Regions from separate parts of the Cytobacillus sp. OWB-43 genome, predicted to be linked through region 1. Evidence: riboswitches for the same ligand, from Rfam matches in the RefSeq annotation. Region 1 holds a riboswitch; each other region holds the start of a gene.

Region 1 (5,959 bases):
ACAAATATAAACAAGTGTATTCACATGATAATTATTAATCATTCCAGTATTTGCAGCCATCTGAACTGCAAAATAAACAATAATGGAGAGAATAACAAACAACCAGAAACCTTTGATCTTCTTCGTATTCATCCTTTTTACACCTTCTCTCTTGCATTTTTACCAAAGATACCTGATGGCTTGAATAAAAGGATTAAAATGAGAATGACAAATGCTGCCGCGTCTCTCCATAAAGAGTAACCAAGGCCACTAACAACCGTTTCAACTACGCCTAACACAAGGCCACCAACCATCGCTCCAGGAATAATACCGATGCCACCTAGTACAGCTGCAACAAAAGCCTTTAATCCTGGAATCACGCCCATTAACGGTTCTATTTTTGTATAATACACACCAAAGAAAACACCTGCTGCCCCGGCCAAGGAAGAGCCAATAGCAAATGTGGCGGAAATGGTTGTGTTTACATTAATCCCCATCAACCTTGCAGCATCCATATCATGTGACACAGCCCGCATTGCTTTACCGATTTTGGTTTTATGAACAATAAATTGTAGAACAATCATTAGCACAATCGAAGTGCCTAAAATCATAAGTGATTGACTACTGATTTGTGCACCCAAAATATTAAAGGTTTGATTGCTAATGACTTCAGGATAAGCTTCTGGTTGTGCACCTCTAAAGTAAATAAATAAGTACTGTATAAATAAAGAAATCCCTATCGCTGTAATGAGGGCAGCAATTCGCGTAGAACCTCTCAACCTTCGATATGCTACTCGCTCAATTAACATACCCATCCCTGCACAGACAGCCATTGCAATAATTAAGGCAGGAAAGAATCCTAACCCCCAACCAGCAATCGCGTAAAAACCAACAAACGCCCCAATCATAAATACTTCACCATGGGCAAAGTTGATCAATTTGATAATTCCATAAACCATTGTATAGCCTAAAGCAATCAGTGCATAAATACTTCCTAACGATATCCCATTTACTAACTGTTGAATCCAATCCATGAATCCCCACTCCTCTTCAAATAACCCGAATAGCTTCAGCTAGAGAGTGACAGCTAGCGAAAACGCTATGCTGAATATCTCCTCATAAGGTAATTTTTGACACGCTAATTTCAAAAAACTATTGCCCCTGAGCAATCTTGGACTATGAGATTATTAGCTATCACAACAGGAATTACCCTTTCATATCTGATAAAAAAAATGGAAGGCCCAATCGCTCCTCCCATTTTAATACAGCCTCATTTTAAGGATTTACTTTCGTTTTGAAGACTTGCTCCCCATCCTTATATTCCAATACAGTAGCTGATTTAATTGGGTTATGATCTTCATCAACTGAAATGATACCCGTTACAAGAGTTAAATCTTTCGTCTCAGATAAGGCATCTTTGATTTTCTTCGCATCACTTGTACTTTCAGCACGCTCCATGGCATCTTTCAACATATATACAGAGTCATAACCTAATGCATTAAAAGCATCCGGGGATGAGCCATTATATTTTTCACCAAACTTTGTTACAAAGGATTGAATTGTCTCGTCTGGATCACCCGAAGAATAATGGTTTGTTATAAATGTGTTATTTAAGGAATCCCCTCCGGCTAATTCAACTAGCTTTGGTGAATCCCAACCGTCAGCACCCATTAGCGGTACGTCAATACCCATTTCACGTCCTTGTTTGACAATAAGTCCTACTTCTTCATAATAACCAGGGATAAAAATAAATTCGGGATTAGCTGATTTAATTCTTGTAAGTGTGGACCTGAAATCAGTATCCTTCGCCACATAAGATTCTTCGGCAACTATTTTCCCACCTGCTGCTTCGAAAGTTTCTTTAAAGGAAGCTGCTAAACCTTTTGCGTAATCACTTGCATTATCAGCATAGATAGCTACATTTTTAACTCCTAATTCATTGGCAGCAAAATTAGCTGCCACTGTTCCTTGGAAAGGATCAATAAACGATGTACGGAATACAAAATCATTTAAGCTTCCATCATCATTCACTGTTACATTCGGACTCGTACCTGAAGGAGAAAGCAATACCGTCTCTGAATTATTAGCCACTTGTGCTTGAGCAACTGTATTTCCACTTGTAGCAGACCCAATAATAGCTACGACATCATCATTTTCCGTTAATTTAATAGCTGCATTGGTTGCTTCTGCTGCATCCGATTTATTATCTACTTTTACAATTTCTATCTCTTTACCGTCGATTCCACCATCTTTATTAATTTCATCCACAGCCAATTCGATTCCTTCAGCAATTCCTTCACCATATGAGGCAACTGCACCAGAAAGTTCTAGGTTGGCACCTATCTTGACAGTATCACCAGACTCACCACCACCTGCACTATCACTACCACAGCCAGCAAGGAAACCTGCAGCTCCTATGGTAGAAGCTAAAAGAACAGCGGTCATTCTCTTTTTAAATAACATAATGATCCCCCTTTTTTTGATTATTCCAACAACTAAGAGCATGGTTCAAATCCCCCATATAAACCCCACAAGAAAAGATACCACACAAAAAAAGTAGACTAAAATAACCAAAATGTAATATTTTTCTGATAATTGCTATAAATCTAAAAATAGTATAGTATCATTTTATTCATCTGTCAAAACAATCTTTGTGAATAATATTAATATTTAGAAATCTATTAATAGTTTAGAGCGTTAAAGGGTTTCTCTTTACTATGTTTTGTTTGTAAAACTCTATCATTATATTCATAAAATAATTAATAGTAGATAGGTATAATGTAGTTCAGTTAATTGTTAATAATTAGCAATTAAAAATAACTAGCTACTTTTATATAAAGTAAAATAACTTTGCTTATGTAGTGATTTTAGACTTGTAGGATAGAAAAAGAGGAATGAACCGACGAGTTCATTCCTCCTTCCTATATTGTTCAAAAGAATTATTATATCATCTTCTCGGTTTTTGTACCGAACATTTTAACAACAAGGAAAATCCCCGCCATCATAACAATCAAAGCAGCTAATGCAATGATTACACTTCCACTTACACCCAAAATGATATAAGAGATGGCCGCAGCAACAGCTGCTGTAAAGGCATAAGGAAACTGTGTAATGACATGGTCAATCAAATTACTCCCTGCACCTGTGGCGGATAAAATAGAAGTATCAGAAATCGGTGAAGCATGATCTCCGAATACTGCACCTCCAAGTACAGCTGCCATTGCAGGAATCAGCAAGGATATATCTGTAGCTACAGCAATATCACCAGCTATTGGAAGAAGAATGCCAAATGATCCCCAAGATGTACCTGTACTAAATGCCATAAGTGCCGCAATAATAAATAGGATAACAGGGATAAAATCATGACTCAGATTCGATTGATTAATAACGCTAGCCAAGTACTCCCCTGTACCTAGTTGACTAATCAAATCTCCGAGTAACCAGGCAAAAATTAAGATCAATACTGATCCAAACATAGATTTCATCCCAACCCATGTAGCTTTCAAATAAAAATTACTCGTTAGTTTATCATCTTTCTTTAATACTTGAGCAAATTGTACGTAAGCAACAGCTAAACTCAATAATCCTCCGACAATTAATGATAAGGCCACATCTGTGTTTTCTAATAAGGATACTAACGACACATTCCCCTCTGCACCATTAATGCCTGTCCAAGCCATCATACTCACTGTTCCAATAAATAAAACAATGATTGGCCAAACAAGATGACCAACAGTCCCTTTCGTACTAATAGGTAATTCTTCTTGAACTTCGTCTTTCAACTGTTTCTTCTTATCAAATAGAATTCCTTGTTCAATAGCTTGTTTCTCATGTTTCTTCATCGGACCAAAGTCAATTTGCCCAACAACTATGATAAACACCATTATGATTGCCGCCCACACATAAAAATTTAACGGAATGATTTGCATGAAAGCAGAGAAAGCACTATAATCAGTTATTTTATGAGACACTAAAATCGAGCCAATTAAGGCGATAATTGATGCTCCCCAACTTGATATAGGCGAAATAACACATAAAGGTGCGGATGTTGAATCAATTAAATATGCAAGCTTTACACGTGATACTTTTTGTCGATCGGTAACAGGTCGAGATACCTGTCCAACTGTTAGCGCATTAAAATAATCATCTATAAACAAAATCATACCTAAAACTACGGTTAATAACTGTGCACCCACTCTCGTTTTCACACGCTTCATTGCCCATTCACCAAAGGCACGACTACCACCCGATAGTGAAATAAATGCAGTAATGCTACCAAGAATAAGTAAGAATAATAGAATGAATATATTCCAAGTATTTAACCCTTCATCTGTTATAAAAAGTGCTATAAACGACGAGAAAAATATTTGTAGCGTATCTAGCGGTTGATATCCTCCAATTATGATAGCTGCTGTTAACGCCCCTAAACCAAGGGAGAGAATCACCCTTTTTGTTAGTATAACCAAAAGCATCGCTACCAAAGGTGGCAGCACAGAAATAAATGTACCTGTCATAAAAAGACCTCCTATTAGTATAGGAGCTATAGACATGAACGAATGCGTCTCATATCAATTAACGATCAGAGAAAGGTATCCTCCACTTTTCTTTGATCCTTAATTGATAATAAAAAAAGAGTAACGATAGAGATTCTATCATTACCCTTCAAGAAGTAACGTTATTCTCCATCACGACTGTAGCTCCCCATTATGGTTAATATACCTCCATAATGACAGTGTTACTCCTATTAAGAGCAACCCCAACAAATAAATATTGACGTACCTATTTGCTTCGGCAAATCTCCCTTTTATCAAAGTTCACTGTTGTCATCCTCACATTGATTACTAATGATGATTTGCGCCTCTACCCCATCGGATTGATAAGGCATTATTCAATTGTTATACATTATATCAAAATATAATTATTTATGCAAAACTCTATCAAAACCTAAAATATTCATAAATTTATTATTTTTAAGATATAGTAGGATACTATAACCTATACCATTCTTAATAGCGCTTCTCTACCGATCATCCCTTTTTTAATGCCTAATTCCTCTGCAGCAAAAGTGACTGATTCAAGTGGTGCATCTATTAGCTGTTGAATCGTTTTTACCCCTACTGCTCTACCAGCAATGACATGGCGATCTTTTAATTTTTCATTTAATAACGCAACGTCTAATGCACCACACATGATATATCCTTTATCATTTGATACGACTAACAAATTAGTTTTTGGCAGCTCAACGGATACAGTCATAAACGTATGACCATCCAAAATAACAGGCTTTAATTCAACCATGACCGTCCCCCCTTCCCTTTAACAATTTATGTTATAGGTAGAGATTCGGTGTACTCATTAGTTAAAATAAACCGAGTTGTTTTGGAGCTAATCCCTCATATTCAATTCCTAATATTTCTAGAATTTCCTTCGCATTATCCGCTGCGTCACCACCAGAATTATTATTAAATAGTACATAGACCTCCTTCGCCTCTTTTTGTAATTGCTTTAATCGCTCTGCCCACTCCAATAATTCCTGGTGATTATAACGGTATAGATAGCGAACTTCACGCCAATTTGGTTGTTTTTTATTTTGCCATCCATGAACATTACGACCGTGCAAGCGGACTAGTACAATTGGATTACCGCAAGTATGCATCACAATTGGAACAGACCCCTCCCCTGCTTGTGGTTCATCACAAACGGTATGTATCCATTTCTCTTCCTTGATAAAATTTAAAGTACCTTCTATAAACGCATCTTGATACCAAGACTGATGACGAAATTCAACAGCACATGGTATTTCTCCCATTTGCTGTTTACACCAGCGTAAATATTGCACGTTTTCCTTTTTACAATTAAACCACGGTGGAAATTGAAATAGGACCATCGCTAACTTATTTTCTCTTATATAAGGGGCAAGCGACGCTTTAAAAGCAGCAAACATTTCTTCCTTTGTCTCAAAAGGAATCTCCCCCCTTTG
Region 2 (5,959 bases), on a different contig from region 1:
TAAAGTCCGGCAGTTGGTTTGTTTCTTCTGCTTGTTTGATCATGCTTGTGACAAGGTCATTTACTGGAGTAGATACTTGTAGGGCGTTCCCTTTTGTTGAAATGTAACCATTAATATAATCGACTTCTGTTTGTAATCCTTTTTCTAAATCTTGTAGCATACTAGCTTTGAGCAGTGCTTGAGGACCAAATGCTTGTTTAGCAACTTGGATGACCATAGGTAGATTGCTCTTGTCTTCGTTAATAGAGAAGATTCCAACATTTACACCAGCTAGTTCGCTAAATTGAATGTTATTCGCGTAACCAACTTTTAACGTTTCATCAGCTAGCATCACTGCACTTGTGACAGCTGCCTCGTTATTCAAAATATCTCCATATGTACAACCTAGTGCTGCCGACATACCACTCATCGCTACATTAACAAGAAGTTTGGACCATTTTGTACCGATTAGATTATTTGAAACGATTGTGCCACCGACATCTTCAAGAACGGTTTTTACTAGGTTCACGCGGTCAGTAATCTGTCCGTCTAACTCACCAATTTGAAAAGCGTGAGCAGAGAATGCCTCTTTGTCTGATGTTAATTGTGATACACCTGGTTTTACCCAAGTAGCACCAAACTCTACAGAACCACCAATAATGATGGATGAACCAAGTGATTCTACTAAACTTTCTTCTGGAACACCATTTTGTAAAGAGAGTAATATACTTGCTTCGTTCATATGCGCTTGAAGTTGTAGGAGCACTGATTTATTGTATACTTGCTTTGTTAAAAGTAAGACAAGGTCATAAATGCCAGTCATTTCATGTGGCGTGATGGCTTTCACAGAAGCCTGCAAGTTTACAGTCCCCACAACTGTTGCGCCGTTACTGTTTAAGGCATTAATATGGTCAGTATTTACATCGATGCATTCCACATGATGTGCCCCTTTTGATAAGTGTGCCCCAATAATCGTCCCTAAAGATCCTGTTCCCATGATAGCAATTCTCATTATGCATCCTCCTAAAATATTTAGTTGTAAAGCACTAACATAAAAGTTAATCATACCGAAATAAATAATAGAAATAAAAGAAAAAAAACCCAAATAATAGGCTTAAAGTCCTTGTTTTTGGATTAAATTAGGAGGAAAAATAATTGGGTACGCAAAAGAATGAATTATTAAGAGTTCATAAAGTGAATATGTGGGGATTGATGACATTAGCTGTTTTATTAGTCTTACCTATTGTTATTGACCGGGGTTTGAGCGATACAATTGTCATTATGTGTGCTGGGATTTCTGTCATTGTCATGGCTATTGTTCTGTATTTTTTGCGTATCAATGATTACGTAAAGGGCTTTTTATATGCTGCTATACCAAACCTCATTGTGATGATGCTCTTTTTTGTGGACGGATATGCATTGAATAAGCATTATATTTTATTCTTAACGATTGCAATGGTGGTGCTATATTTTAAGAAAGAAATGATTGTTGCTTTTTCTGTATTCTATAATGTTAGTTTTATTGCTACCTACTTTATAATTGGCCATCAGTTATTAGGAGAAAGTAATAGTGTCCGGAGTATTTTTACTATTATTCTTGTCGCCAACGGGATTTTGTACTTATTTTATTTATTAGCTAGTTGGGGTAGGGAATTAATTGACCAAGCAGAGCAAAAAGAAACGGAGTCAAAGGACCTCCTCATACAGTTGCAAGACACCTTTGGTTCAATAGATAAAGGTACAGTGACTCTAGAAAATCATATTGGACTTTTTAAGCAAAATATTGAAACGATACATGAGTCAAGTCAACAAGTATTAGAAGCTGCTCAACAGATGGCTACAAGTATTCAAGAAGAAGCGAACAGCTTAAATATTGTCAATGATTCTATGAGTCAGTCTTTACAAAATACAAAAGAATCTGTTGCCATTTCAGAAGGTGTCGTAGAAAAGTCGGAGAATATGAATGAGAAAGTACAAGATGGTTTAAATAAGATAGTCGATGTTACATCGCATATGAATACTGTAAATACAACGATTAGTGTGACAGCATCGACGGTATCAGATGTTCATTCAAGTATGGAACAAGTGAATAAATTATTAGCAGGCATTAAACAAATTGCCGATCAAACTAATTTACTCGCATTAAATGCAGCAATTGAATCAGCAAGAGCCGGAGAGCATGGGCGAGGGTTTGCGGTCGTTGCAGATGAAGTAAGGAAGTTAGCTGAGCAAAGTGCTGAAATCACGGTGGCGATCTCTGAAGTGACGAATACTCTTTTCACTCAGTCTCTTGAAGCACGTAAAAGCTCTCTTGAAGGGGAAGGTGCTGTAAAGCAGGGACAAGCACTTCTAACAGAGATATCTGCCTTTTTCAACGAGATACAAACATCATTACAAGAAAACAACTTAGAGTTAGTGAGAGGTGTCAATGAAGTTTCCGCTGCCACAGAAAAATTTGAACAAATTCAAGAGCAGATTGAAAATATGGCAAATATATCAGAGGAGAACGCCGCAGCTACAGAGGAAATCGTTGCTATCATAGAAGATGAACATGAGATGGTGTCAAACGTAAATCATTCGGTAGCGGATATTAATCGTTTGAGCATACAGTTAAAAGAGTTAGCTTCAAGCCAACAAGCTTAACATTGGTAATTATGCTCTAATCAAAAGGTTGTGCGAAAAAAGGACCAATTTTCCATAGAGTTTATATTGACAGACGCTATTAAACTATTGTAGCCTAATAGATATCAAATTGAATAAACCTCACTTTTTCTGGTGGGGTAGAGGCGCGGTATTTAACAGTCTTTAGTAGAGTGATAAGGCATGATGAGACTAAAGAGAAGGAAATATCGCCGAAATGTGCTATACCCGTTTGTATAGCATGTTGGGTCTGCAGTGAATAATTGCAGGACTGTCTTAATAAATTTACCCGATTTATTAAGGTGCACTATCTCTAAAATGGGAAAAGTAGAGGATTTAGGCGGAAGAATAACAAGGACCTGAGTTCATCTCAGGTCTTTTTTTGTTATTCTTTTTCTTAATTCGGAATAGTTTAATTAGTAGAAAAATATATTAGGGGGAATAGAGATGAAAAAGAGATTTGCTTTACTAGCTATGGCTATAGTACTGAGTATGTTTCTAGCTGCTTGTGGTTCAAATGATGAGGCTGAAGGAAGCACAGGTTCAGGTGGAAAAGATAAAGACGTTTTTCGCGTAGGACTAGAGGCGGGTTATGCGCCATTTAACTGGACGCAAATGGATGATAGCAATGGCGCAGTAGCAATTGAAGGTAATTCAGAGTTTGCAGGCGGTTACGATGTTGAGATTGCGAAGAAGATAGCAGAAGGTTTAGGAAAAGAGTTAGTAATTGTGAAAACAAAATGGGATGGATTAGTACCATCATTAAGTTCAGATAAAATTGACGCTATTATTGCTGGTATGTCACCAACAGCAGAACGAAAAGAAACGATTGATTTTTCCGATAACTATTACGAATCTGATTTAGTCATGGTAGTGAAAAAAGGTGGCGATTACGAAAATGCCACATCCATTCAAGACTTCAGTGGGGCAAAGGTTACTGCCCAATTAAATACATTTCATTATTCAGTAATTGATCAAATTGACGGCGTACAACAGCAAACAGCGATGGAGAGCTTCCCTGCTATGCGTGTTGCATTAGAGTCTGGAATTATTGACGGCTATGTTTCTGAACGTCCGGAAGGTGTAAGTGCTTCAGCTGCTAATGATAACTTTGCGATGGTTGAATTTACTGAAGGATTTGAGACAAGTGAAGAAGATACTGCCATTGCAGTAGGGGTGAAAAAAGGTAGCGAATTAACAGATAAAATCAATGAAATCCTTGCAGATATTTCTGAAGAAGAGCAAAAAGAATTAATGGATGCTGCTATTGAGAATCAGCCAGCGGCAGAATAACTAAATGAGCCGGCTGCATGAGATGTAGCCGGTTTTATATCGAGAAGAAGGTTAGGAGAGACATGAGAAATAAACAACTAGGGTAGCGCATCCTCTCCGTCGTATTAAACCTTTGAAGCGCAAATCCTTAGCAGATTGATTGGTAATGGCCAATCATGATGAGAGAAAAGGAGATCATTGTTATGAGTATAGAATGGATTATTCGCATCGTTGTCGAATATTGGCCAATGTTTTTACGAGGCGCCGGTGTGACATTAGTCATTGCCTTAATTGGTACCGTTTTCGGTGCCCTAATTGGTTTGTTGTCAGGCATTCTTCGAACAATACCAATACCTGAGAATGGTCCTAAACGGTTGTTATTAAAAATAGTGAATTTCTTGTTATCTGCTTATATTGAATTCTTTAGAGGCACACCAATGATTGTACAGGCAATGGTTATTTTTTACGGGGCAGCAATGGCCTTTGGCTATCAAATGGATCCGCTCATTGCTGGTATCGTTATTGTTTCCATTAACACGGGTGCTTATATGGCTGAGATTGTTCGTGGAGGGATTATTTCTGTCGACCCAGGTCAATATGAGGCAGCCCAAGCCATTGGGATGAACCATTTGCAAACAATGATGAATGTTGTTTTACCTCAGGTCATTCGAAACATTCTTCCAGCTACAGGTAATCAATTTATCATTAATATAAAAGATACTGCCGTGTTAAGCGTGATTTCTATATCTGAATTATTTTTCCAAACGAATTCAATTGCAGGGAATAATTTCCGCTACTTTGAGTCATTCTTTGTTGTTTGTATTATTTATTTCGTTATGACTTATACCGTTACATTAATTCTACGCTATATTGAAAGAAGAATGGATGGACCGGAAAATTACGTCGTTGCAGGTGAAATGGATACGGCAGAAGATATCAAAAGGAAAACAACAGGAGCATAGGTGGCGGAAAGGAGAGTTGGAAAAGTGAATACAGTTGTTGATATTCAAGGGTTAAGTAAGTCTTTTGGTAGTCATGAAGTATTAAAAGATATTAACTTCTCAGTGAATAAAGGAGAAGTAGTTACAATCATCGGCTCATCAGGGTCTGGGAAATCGACCCTATTAAGATGTGTCAATCTATTAGAAAAACCAAGTGGTGGACAAATTATCTATAACGGTGAAAATATCCTCGACGATAAACATAATGTCCATCAATATCGTAAAAATCTCGGCATGGTTTTTCAATCTTTTAATCTATTTAATAACCATAATGTATTGGGAAATTGTGTTGTTGGGCAAATAAAAGTATTAAAGCGTTCAAAAGAGGAAGCAGAAAAAATCGCGAAGAAATATTTGCGTGTGGTCGGGATGGAGGCTTATGTAGAAGCTAAACCAAGACAGCTTTCCGGAGGTCAAAAACAGCGTGTGGCGATTGCAAGAGCACTTTCAATGGAGCCAGATGTGATGTTGTTTGATGAACCAACCTCAGCACTCGATCCTGAAATGGTTGGCGAAGTGTTAAAGGTGATGAAGGAACTGGCTGGCACAGGCCTGACCATGCTTATTGTCACCCATGAAATGGAATTCGCCCGTGAAGTGTCGGATCGCGTTGTCTTCATGGATAAAGGCGTCATTGCTGAAGAAGGGACACCAGAGCAACTATTCAATAACCCCAAAATGGAAAGAACCAAAGCTTTCCTACAACGTACACGTAACTAAAAGAAGCTTGCCCGATTTAATAATTAAATTGGGCAAGCTTCTTTTAGTTTTAGCCTCTCGTACGGAACGTTGTTAAAAGCTTTGGAATTGGATCAGAAGTTTGTCGGTCCTTTGGTAGAAGTTGAGCCGCGACAAAGATGAATGAACTACATTCGTAAGATCAACTTATGCTGTCGTATTTCCGCTCCAGAATTAAGCTTATTCATGTCTAGCTCGGAAGGACTGCTCTTTTTTCTTAGTTAATGATAAATTTTCTCGTCTATATTCACAGGTAAGACCTTTTTATAAATGGCTTCAATATCTTCTTTCACTGCTTTTCTTGGATTATAATGTACGGTTCCATGATC
Region 3 (5,959 bases), on a different contig from region 1:
CGAGCAAAATAATAGCATCCATTATTAATCGATGATATACTTTCGATAAGATTTTTTAGTTATTTATTAGGAGGATATAAATATTATGGCTATCACACATGCAACAGATCAAAACTTTACTGCTGAAACTGGTTCAGGTCTTGTACTTGCAGACTTCTGGGCACCATGGTGCGGACCTTGTAAAATGATTGGACCAGTTCTTGAGGAAATTGATGGAGAAATGGGAGATAAAGTAAAAATCGTTAAACTTGATGTTGACGATAACCAAGAAACTGCTGGTAAATTTGGTGTTATGAGCATCCCGACTCTCATCGTATTTAAAGATGGTGCAGAAGTAGATAAAGTGGTTGGTTTCCAACCGAAAGAAGCATTAGTTGAATTGCTTCAAAAACATGGTGCATAAGAAGTACCATAAAAACAAACCCCGGCTTCTACTTTTAGAAGATCGGGGTTTTTTTACAGTACAAGTATGGCAAAATCAGTAAGAAGGGTATGGTTTCCTCCTGCAATGATATTCTTTTTAGGTATGGATGTGACAGCTAATTATGAATGATAATATAAAAAATAAATTACCTTTATTACCTGCTCAACCAGGTTGTTATTTAATGAAAGATCGCCAAGGGACAATTATTTATGTCGGTAAGGCGAAAGTGCTTCGTAATCGGGTTAAGTCCTATTTTACCGGTTCGCATGATGGAAAGACATTAAGGCTGGTAAATGAAATTGAAGATTTTGAATATATCGTGACCTCTTCCGATATGGAAGCATTATTATTAGAGTTAAATTTAATTAAAAAGCATGACCCCAAATATAATGTCATGTTAAAGGATGATAAGAGTTATCCTTTTATTAAATTAACAAATGAAAGACATCCGAGATTAATTACCACGAGAAAAGTAAAAAAAGACAAAGGTAAATATTTTGGTCCATATCCAAATGTGCAGGCGGCCAATGAAACAAAGAGATTATTAGATCGCCTTTATCCTTTAAGAAAATGTAACACCTTACCAGATAGAGTTTGTCTCTACTACCATATCGGACAATGTCTAGCTCCTTGTGTAAATGAAGTAAAATCTGACACATACAAACAAATGACAGATGAGATTACTCGCTTCTTAAATGGTGGTTATAAAGAGATCAAAAAAGAACTCTCAACGAAAATGGAAGAAGCGTCCGCAGCGCTAGAGTTTGAGAAAGCAAAAGATTTCAGAGATAAAATTATCCATATAGAAACGACGATGGAAAAACAAAAGATTACGATGACGGATTTTACAGACCGAGATGTGTTTGCTTATGCGGTTGATAAGGGTTGGATGTGTGTACAAGTATTCTTTATTAGGCAAGGGAAACTCATTGAAAGAGATGTGTCTATGTTTCCAATCTATAATGAGCCTGAAGAAGAGATGCTCACCTATCTCGGCCGTTTTTATGAACAAGCTAACCATTTTAAACCAAAGGAAATCTACTTGCCAGACTCTGTTGATGTGACGATGGCTGAGCAGCTTTTGGATGTGAAAATATTTATTCCTCAAAGAGGGAGAAAAAAAGAACTAGTGAAACTTGCCTATAAAAATGCAAAGATTGCTTTAAAAGAAAAATTCTCGCTTATTGAACGTGATGAGAAAAGAACGGTGAATGCAATAGAAAGCTTAGGTGAGGAGCTAGGAATTTACACACCCTATCGCATTGAAGCTTTTGATAACTCCAATATCCAGGGTACCGATGCTGTCTCAGCAATGATTGTCTTTATCGATGGTAAGCCTGCAAAAAGGGAGTATCGGAAATATAAGATTAAGTCAGTTAAAGGACCAGATGATTATGAATCTATGAGGGAAGTGACGAGACGGAGATATAGCCGGGTTTTAAAAGAAGGGCTACCCCTACCTGATTTAATTATCATTGATGGTGGAAAAGGACATGTTGAAGTCGTTCGAGATGTGCTTGAGAATGAACTCGGTTTAGATATTCCACTAGCAGGATTAGTCAAAGATGATAAGCATAAAACATCTCAACTTCTTTATGGAAATCCATTAATGATCATTCCCCTCGCTCGAAATAGCCAGGAATTTTATTTATTACAACGTATTCAAGATGAAGTGCATCGATTTGCGATTACATTTCATAGACAAGTTCGTGGAAAGAGTGCATTTCAGTCACTTCTTGATGAAATTGATGGTATTGGGGAAAAAAGAAAAAAGCAGTTATTAAAAGATTTTGGTTCTGTAAAAAAAATGAAATCAGCTAGTGTAGAAGACCTTAGGGAATCTGGCTTACCATTAAAAGTTGCACAAGAACTTTATGAAAAGTTACATGAATAGACATTGTCTGAAAAAAACAAATATGGTATAGTGTTTTTAACTTTATATCAAATCACTTTTTAACTTGAAAGTGAAGGTAGAGGTGCGAGTTTCATTAGTAAAAGTTCCTTAGAAGATTGAGCTTCGTTTGAAGGACTTTGAAAGGGAATATTCGCCGAAGTGAAGAAAGACTCAATATTTTCTTCGCTGGTTCTGCATTGAATAAATGCAGGATTGTCAAGACTATCTGTCTTGGAGGGCTATCTCACTGTGTGTGCGTAGATTGTTCATACGTTTGACTACACAGCAATGGGATGGGTTTCATCTCATTGCTTTTTTTTATGCCGAATATGGGTAGAAATGTGTTGGTTGTACATACAGGCGGCAGGGAATAAAAACGAATGACTTGAAAGTAGGGGAGAAAAGTGGGCTTAATTGTACAAAAATTTGGTGGAACCTCCGTAGGCTCGGTTGATCATATTCAAAATGTAGCCAACCGTGTCATTGAAGAAAAAAATAATGGTAATGATATCGTTGTCGTTGTGTCGGCTATGGGCAAAACGACTGATCAATTAGTTGGTATGGCAAAAGAATTATCACCTGCTCCAAGTAAGAGAGAAATGGATATGTTGTTATCTACAGGTGAGCAAGTTACAATCTCCTTATTAACAATTGCATTAAATTCCAAAGGTTATGAGGCAACTTCCTATACAGGCTGGCAAGCAGGGATTAAAACGGAATCAGTACATGGTGACGCAAGAATCACTGATATTGACACAAAGCCTGTTTCACAAGAGTTAAAGAAAGGGAGAATTGTTATCGTAGCGGGTTTTCAAGGTTTAAGTGAGACTGGCCAAATAACGACATTAGGTCGGGGTGGCTCTGATACAACAGCCGTGGCTCTTGCAGCAGTATTAAAAGCGGACAAATGTGATATATACACTGATGTAACAGGTGTATTCACAACTGATCCACGCTATATAAAAAATGCAAGAAAGCTTCCATCAATCTCTTACGATGAAATGCTTGAATTAGCTAATCTTGGTGCAGGCGTTCTACACCCAAGAGCAGTTGAGTTTGCAAAAAATTACAATGTAAAGCTTGAAGTACGTTCCAGTATGGAACGAGAAGAAGGAACAATTATTGAGGAGGTTGCGGAAATGGAAGAGAACTTAGTTGTTAGAGGGGTTGCTTTTGAAGATGATATTACAAGGGTATCTGTCCTAGGGATTAAAGACCCTTTAATAAGCCTTTCATCCATCTTTTCACTCTTGGCGAAAGAACATATAAATGTTGATATTATTATACAAAGTATTACAGATGATAAATCATCAGGCTTATCTTTTTCAATTAAAAACCAAGATCTTACAGAGACTGTGAAAATACTAGAAAAAAATCGAGAAGCCTTAAGTTATGATCAGATTGAATGGGAATCACAATTGGCGAAAATCTCGATTGTCGGTTCAGGAATGATTTCAAACCCAGGAGTAGCAGCGGAGATGTTTAATGTATTAGCTGCTAATAACATCGTTGTAAAGATGGTCAGTACATCTGAAATAAAGGTCTCGGCTGTGATCGACCAAGCGCATATGTTAAATGCTGCTCAAGCTTTACATCAAACGTTTAATTTAGCTGGGGATTTAATAAAAAATTAAATGAGCTAGCAGTAGTATAAGATAGGAAAATCCAAACACCATTTAAACGCCTTAAAAAGAATGATGTTTGGATTTTTTTTACTGTTGGGTATATTTATTAGGTGTGGATAATGTCCTTTTTATCCCATTTGACTGTGAAGAGGACCTTTCCACCTTTTTTACGTGGGTGCTCGAATGTTTCGCAAATCACTTCTTTTTTCTGTTCGATTTGTTGAGCAATAAAACCAGCTTCTAATTGGAATGTTGCGTGAGCATTTTCTTTACAGCGCTTTTGAATGACTTCACTTGTTAACTCGTATTCGATTTCTTTTTTGTTTTCGAGGTTTTTCGTTAATTTTCCCCAACCAGCCTCGACAAAGAAGCTGAATAAGTCTTCTTCTGTTTGAAGAGGATATTTACGTGCTAGTCTCTTGCCTGCCCAGTATAAGATATCTGGTGCGTCTTTACCTAGTAAATCATGTAAAAGTTCTTCTCTAATTAATTCATAGCCAAAGGATGAAATCATTTCTTTGTTTGGTTCAATTGATTCTGCCATGTTTTCGGTTTGTTCTATTTGGGCTTCTTGAGATGGCATATTATGCTAAATCTCCCCTCTTTCATAAAGTCTAATATATACAATTTACTTGGAAAAAACGAATACGTACAGTGAAAAGGGAAAAATTTTTAGTTTGTAAAACTGGTGTAAATTATGGGAATAATCTTAACACTAATAATAATCTAATGTAAATGCATTTTTATGCGTAAAATATGAATATTATTGCGTGATTTAAGCTATTTTAATATACCGCCAAATAGGGTTGAAAAAACTATATCATTGGTTTTTTGAGTGAAACTAGAATAGAAAAAATTTTCGTAATATCGACAAAATCTGTATCCGTTTTCTTGACGCTAATGGGCGATGGGAGTAAAATGGACATGTCATATAAATGTTTTGAAAATGATTTGCATTTTCTTAGTGATGCGAAGGATTTGTTATGTACATATTCAGCGTGTCATGCTACAAATTCAAGGGGGTAAACTTATGGCGGGTAATCGAGAGTTTTTAAATCGCAGATTGCATTCATTACTTGGAGTTATACCTGTTGGGGTCTTTCTGATCCAACACTTAGTAGTGAACCATTTTGCAACTAGGGGAGAAGAGGCATTTAATAGCGCATCACATTTCATGGAAAGTCTTCCTTTTAGATATTTCCTAGAAATATTTATTATTTTCTTACCTTTGTTATATCATGCAATTTACGGTCTTTACATTGCGTTTACAGCAAAAAATAACACTTCAAGATTCGGATTTTTCCGAAACTGGATGTTCTTAGTTCAACGTGTAACCGGTGTAATTACATTGATTTTCATCGTTTGGCATGTTTGGGAGACTCGTATTGCAGCAATGTTCGGTGCCGAAGTAAATTATGATATGATGGCTGATATTTTGTCTAGCCCATTCATGTTAGCATTTTACATCGTTGGTGTATTATCTGCAATTTTCCACTTTGCAAATGGTTTATGGTCCTTCATGGTAAGCTGGGGAATTACAGTATCTCCTAGATCACAATTGATTTCAACTTATGTAACTTTAGTCATTTTTATCGCATTATCAATTGTAGGTATTCGTGCTATTTTTGCTTTCGTGTAATGAATACATACATTTTTCTATAATTTGTTCGGTTTTTTTTAGAGGTATTAGTATTAAGGGAGTGAGTCAGATATGGGTAAAGGAAAGGTTATTGTTGTCGGTGGCGGATTAGCCGGATTGATGGCAACTGTTAAAATTGCTGAAGCTGGCGGACAAGTAGAATTATTTTCTTTAGTGCCGGTTAAACGTTCTCACTCTGTTTGTGCCCAAGGTGGTATTAACGGAGCAGTAAATACAAAAGGTGAAGGGGATTCTCCTTGGATTCACTTTGATGATACAATTTATGGTGGTGACTTCTTAGCTAACCAACCTCCAGTTAAGGCAATGGCAGAAGCAGCACCTGGAATTATTCACTTATTCGACCGTATGGGTGTTAT

What was found. Region 1 has a riboswitch for lysine ahead of U9M49_RS19865 (Na+/H+ antiporter NhaC family protein). Riboswitches for the same ligand answer to the same signal wherever they lie in the genome.
Region 2: another riboswitch for lysine. It lies ahead of U9M49_RS12260 (transporter substrate-binding domain-containing protein); the one in region 1 lies ahead of U9M49_RS19865 (Na+/H+ antiporter NhaC family protein).
Region 3: another riboswitch for lysine. It lies ahead of U9M49_RS09530 (aspartate kinase); the one in region 1 lies ahead of U9M49_RS19865 (Na+/H+ antiporter NhaC family protein).

Annotation. Positions count from the first base shown of each region.
Region 1 is NZ_JAYEFF010000007.1:139,560-145,518, forward strand. Features, by position in the region: gene U9M49_RS19850 (branched-chain amino acid ABC transporter permease) at 1-132, opposite strand, end outside; gene U9M49_RS19855 (branched-chain amino acid ABC transporter permease) at 138-1,013, opposite strand; gene U9M49_RS19860 (ABC transporter substrate-binding protein) at 1,255-2,442, opposite strand; gene U9M49_RS19865 (Na+/H+ antiporter NhaC family protein) at 2,922-4,493, opposite strand; lysine riboswitch at 4,666-4,850, opposite strand; gene U9M49_RS19870 (YunC family protein) at 4,975-5,277, opposite strand; gene U9M49_RS19875 (DUF72 domain-containing protein) at 5,339-5,959, opposite strand, start outside.
Region 2 is NZ_JAYEFF010000002.1:501,274-507,232, reverse strand. Features, by position in the region: gene U9M49_RS12270 (ketopantoate reductase family protein) at 1-991, opposite strand, end outside; gene U9M49_RS12265 (methyl-accepting chemotaxis protein) at 1,135-2,622, shown strand; lysine riboswitch at 2,753-2,937, shown strand; gene U9M49_RS12260 (transporter substrate-binding domain-containing protein) at 3,067-3,912, shown strand; gene U9M49_RS12255 (amino acid ABC transporter permease) at 4,095-4,853, shown strand; gene U9M49_RS12250 (amino acid ABC transporter ATP-binding protein) at 4,878-5,612, shown strand; gene U9M49_RS12245 (iron-containing alcohol dehydrogenase family protein) at 5,852-5,959, opposite strand, start outside.
Region 3 is NZ_JAYEFF010000001.1:1,931,194-1,937,152, reverse strand. Features, by position in the region: gene trxA (thioredoxin) at 86-403, shown strand; gene uvrC (excinuclease ABC subunit UvrC) at 546-2,318, shown strand; lysine riboswitch at 2,388-2,568, shown strand; gene U9M49_RS09530 (aspartate kinase) at 2,723-3,952, shown strand; gene U9M49_RS09525 (YslB family protein) at 4,050-4,526, opposite strand; gene U9M49_RS09520 (succinate dehydrogenase cytochrome b558 subunit) at 4,974-5,582, shown strand; gene sdhA (succinate dehydrogenase flavoprotein subunit) at 5,655-5,959, shown strand, end outside.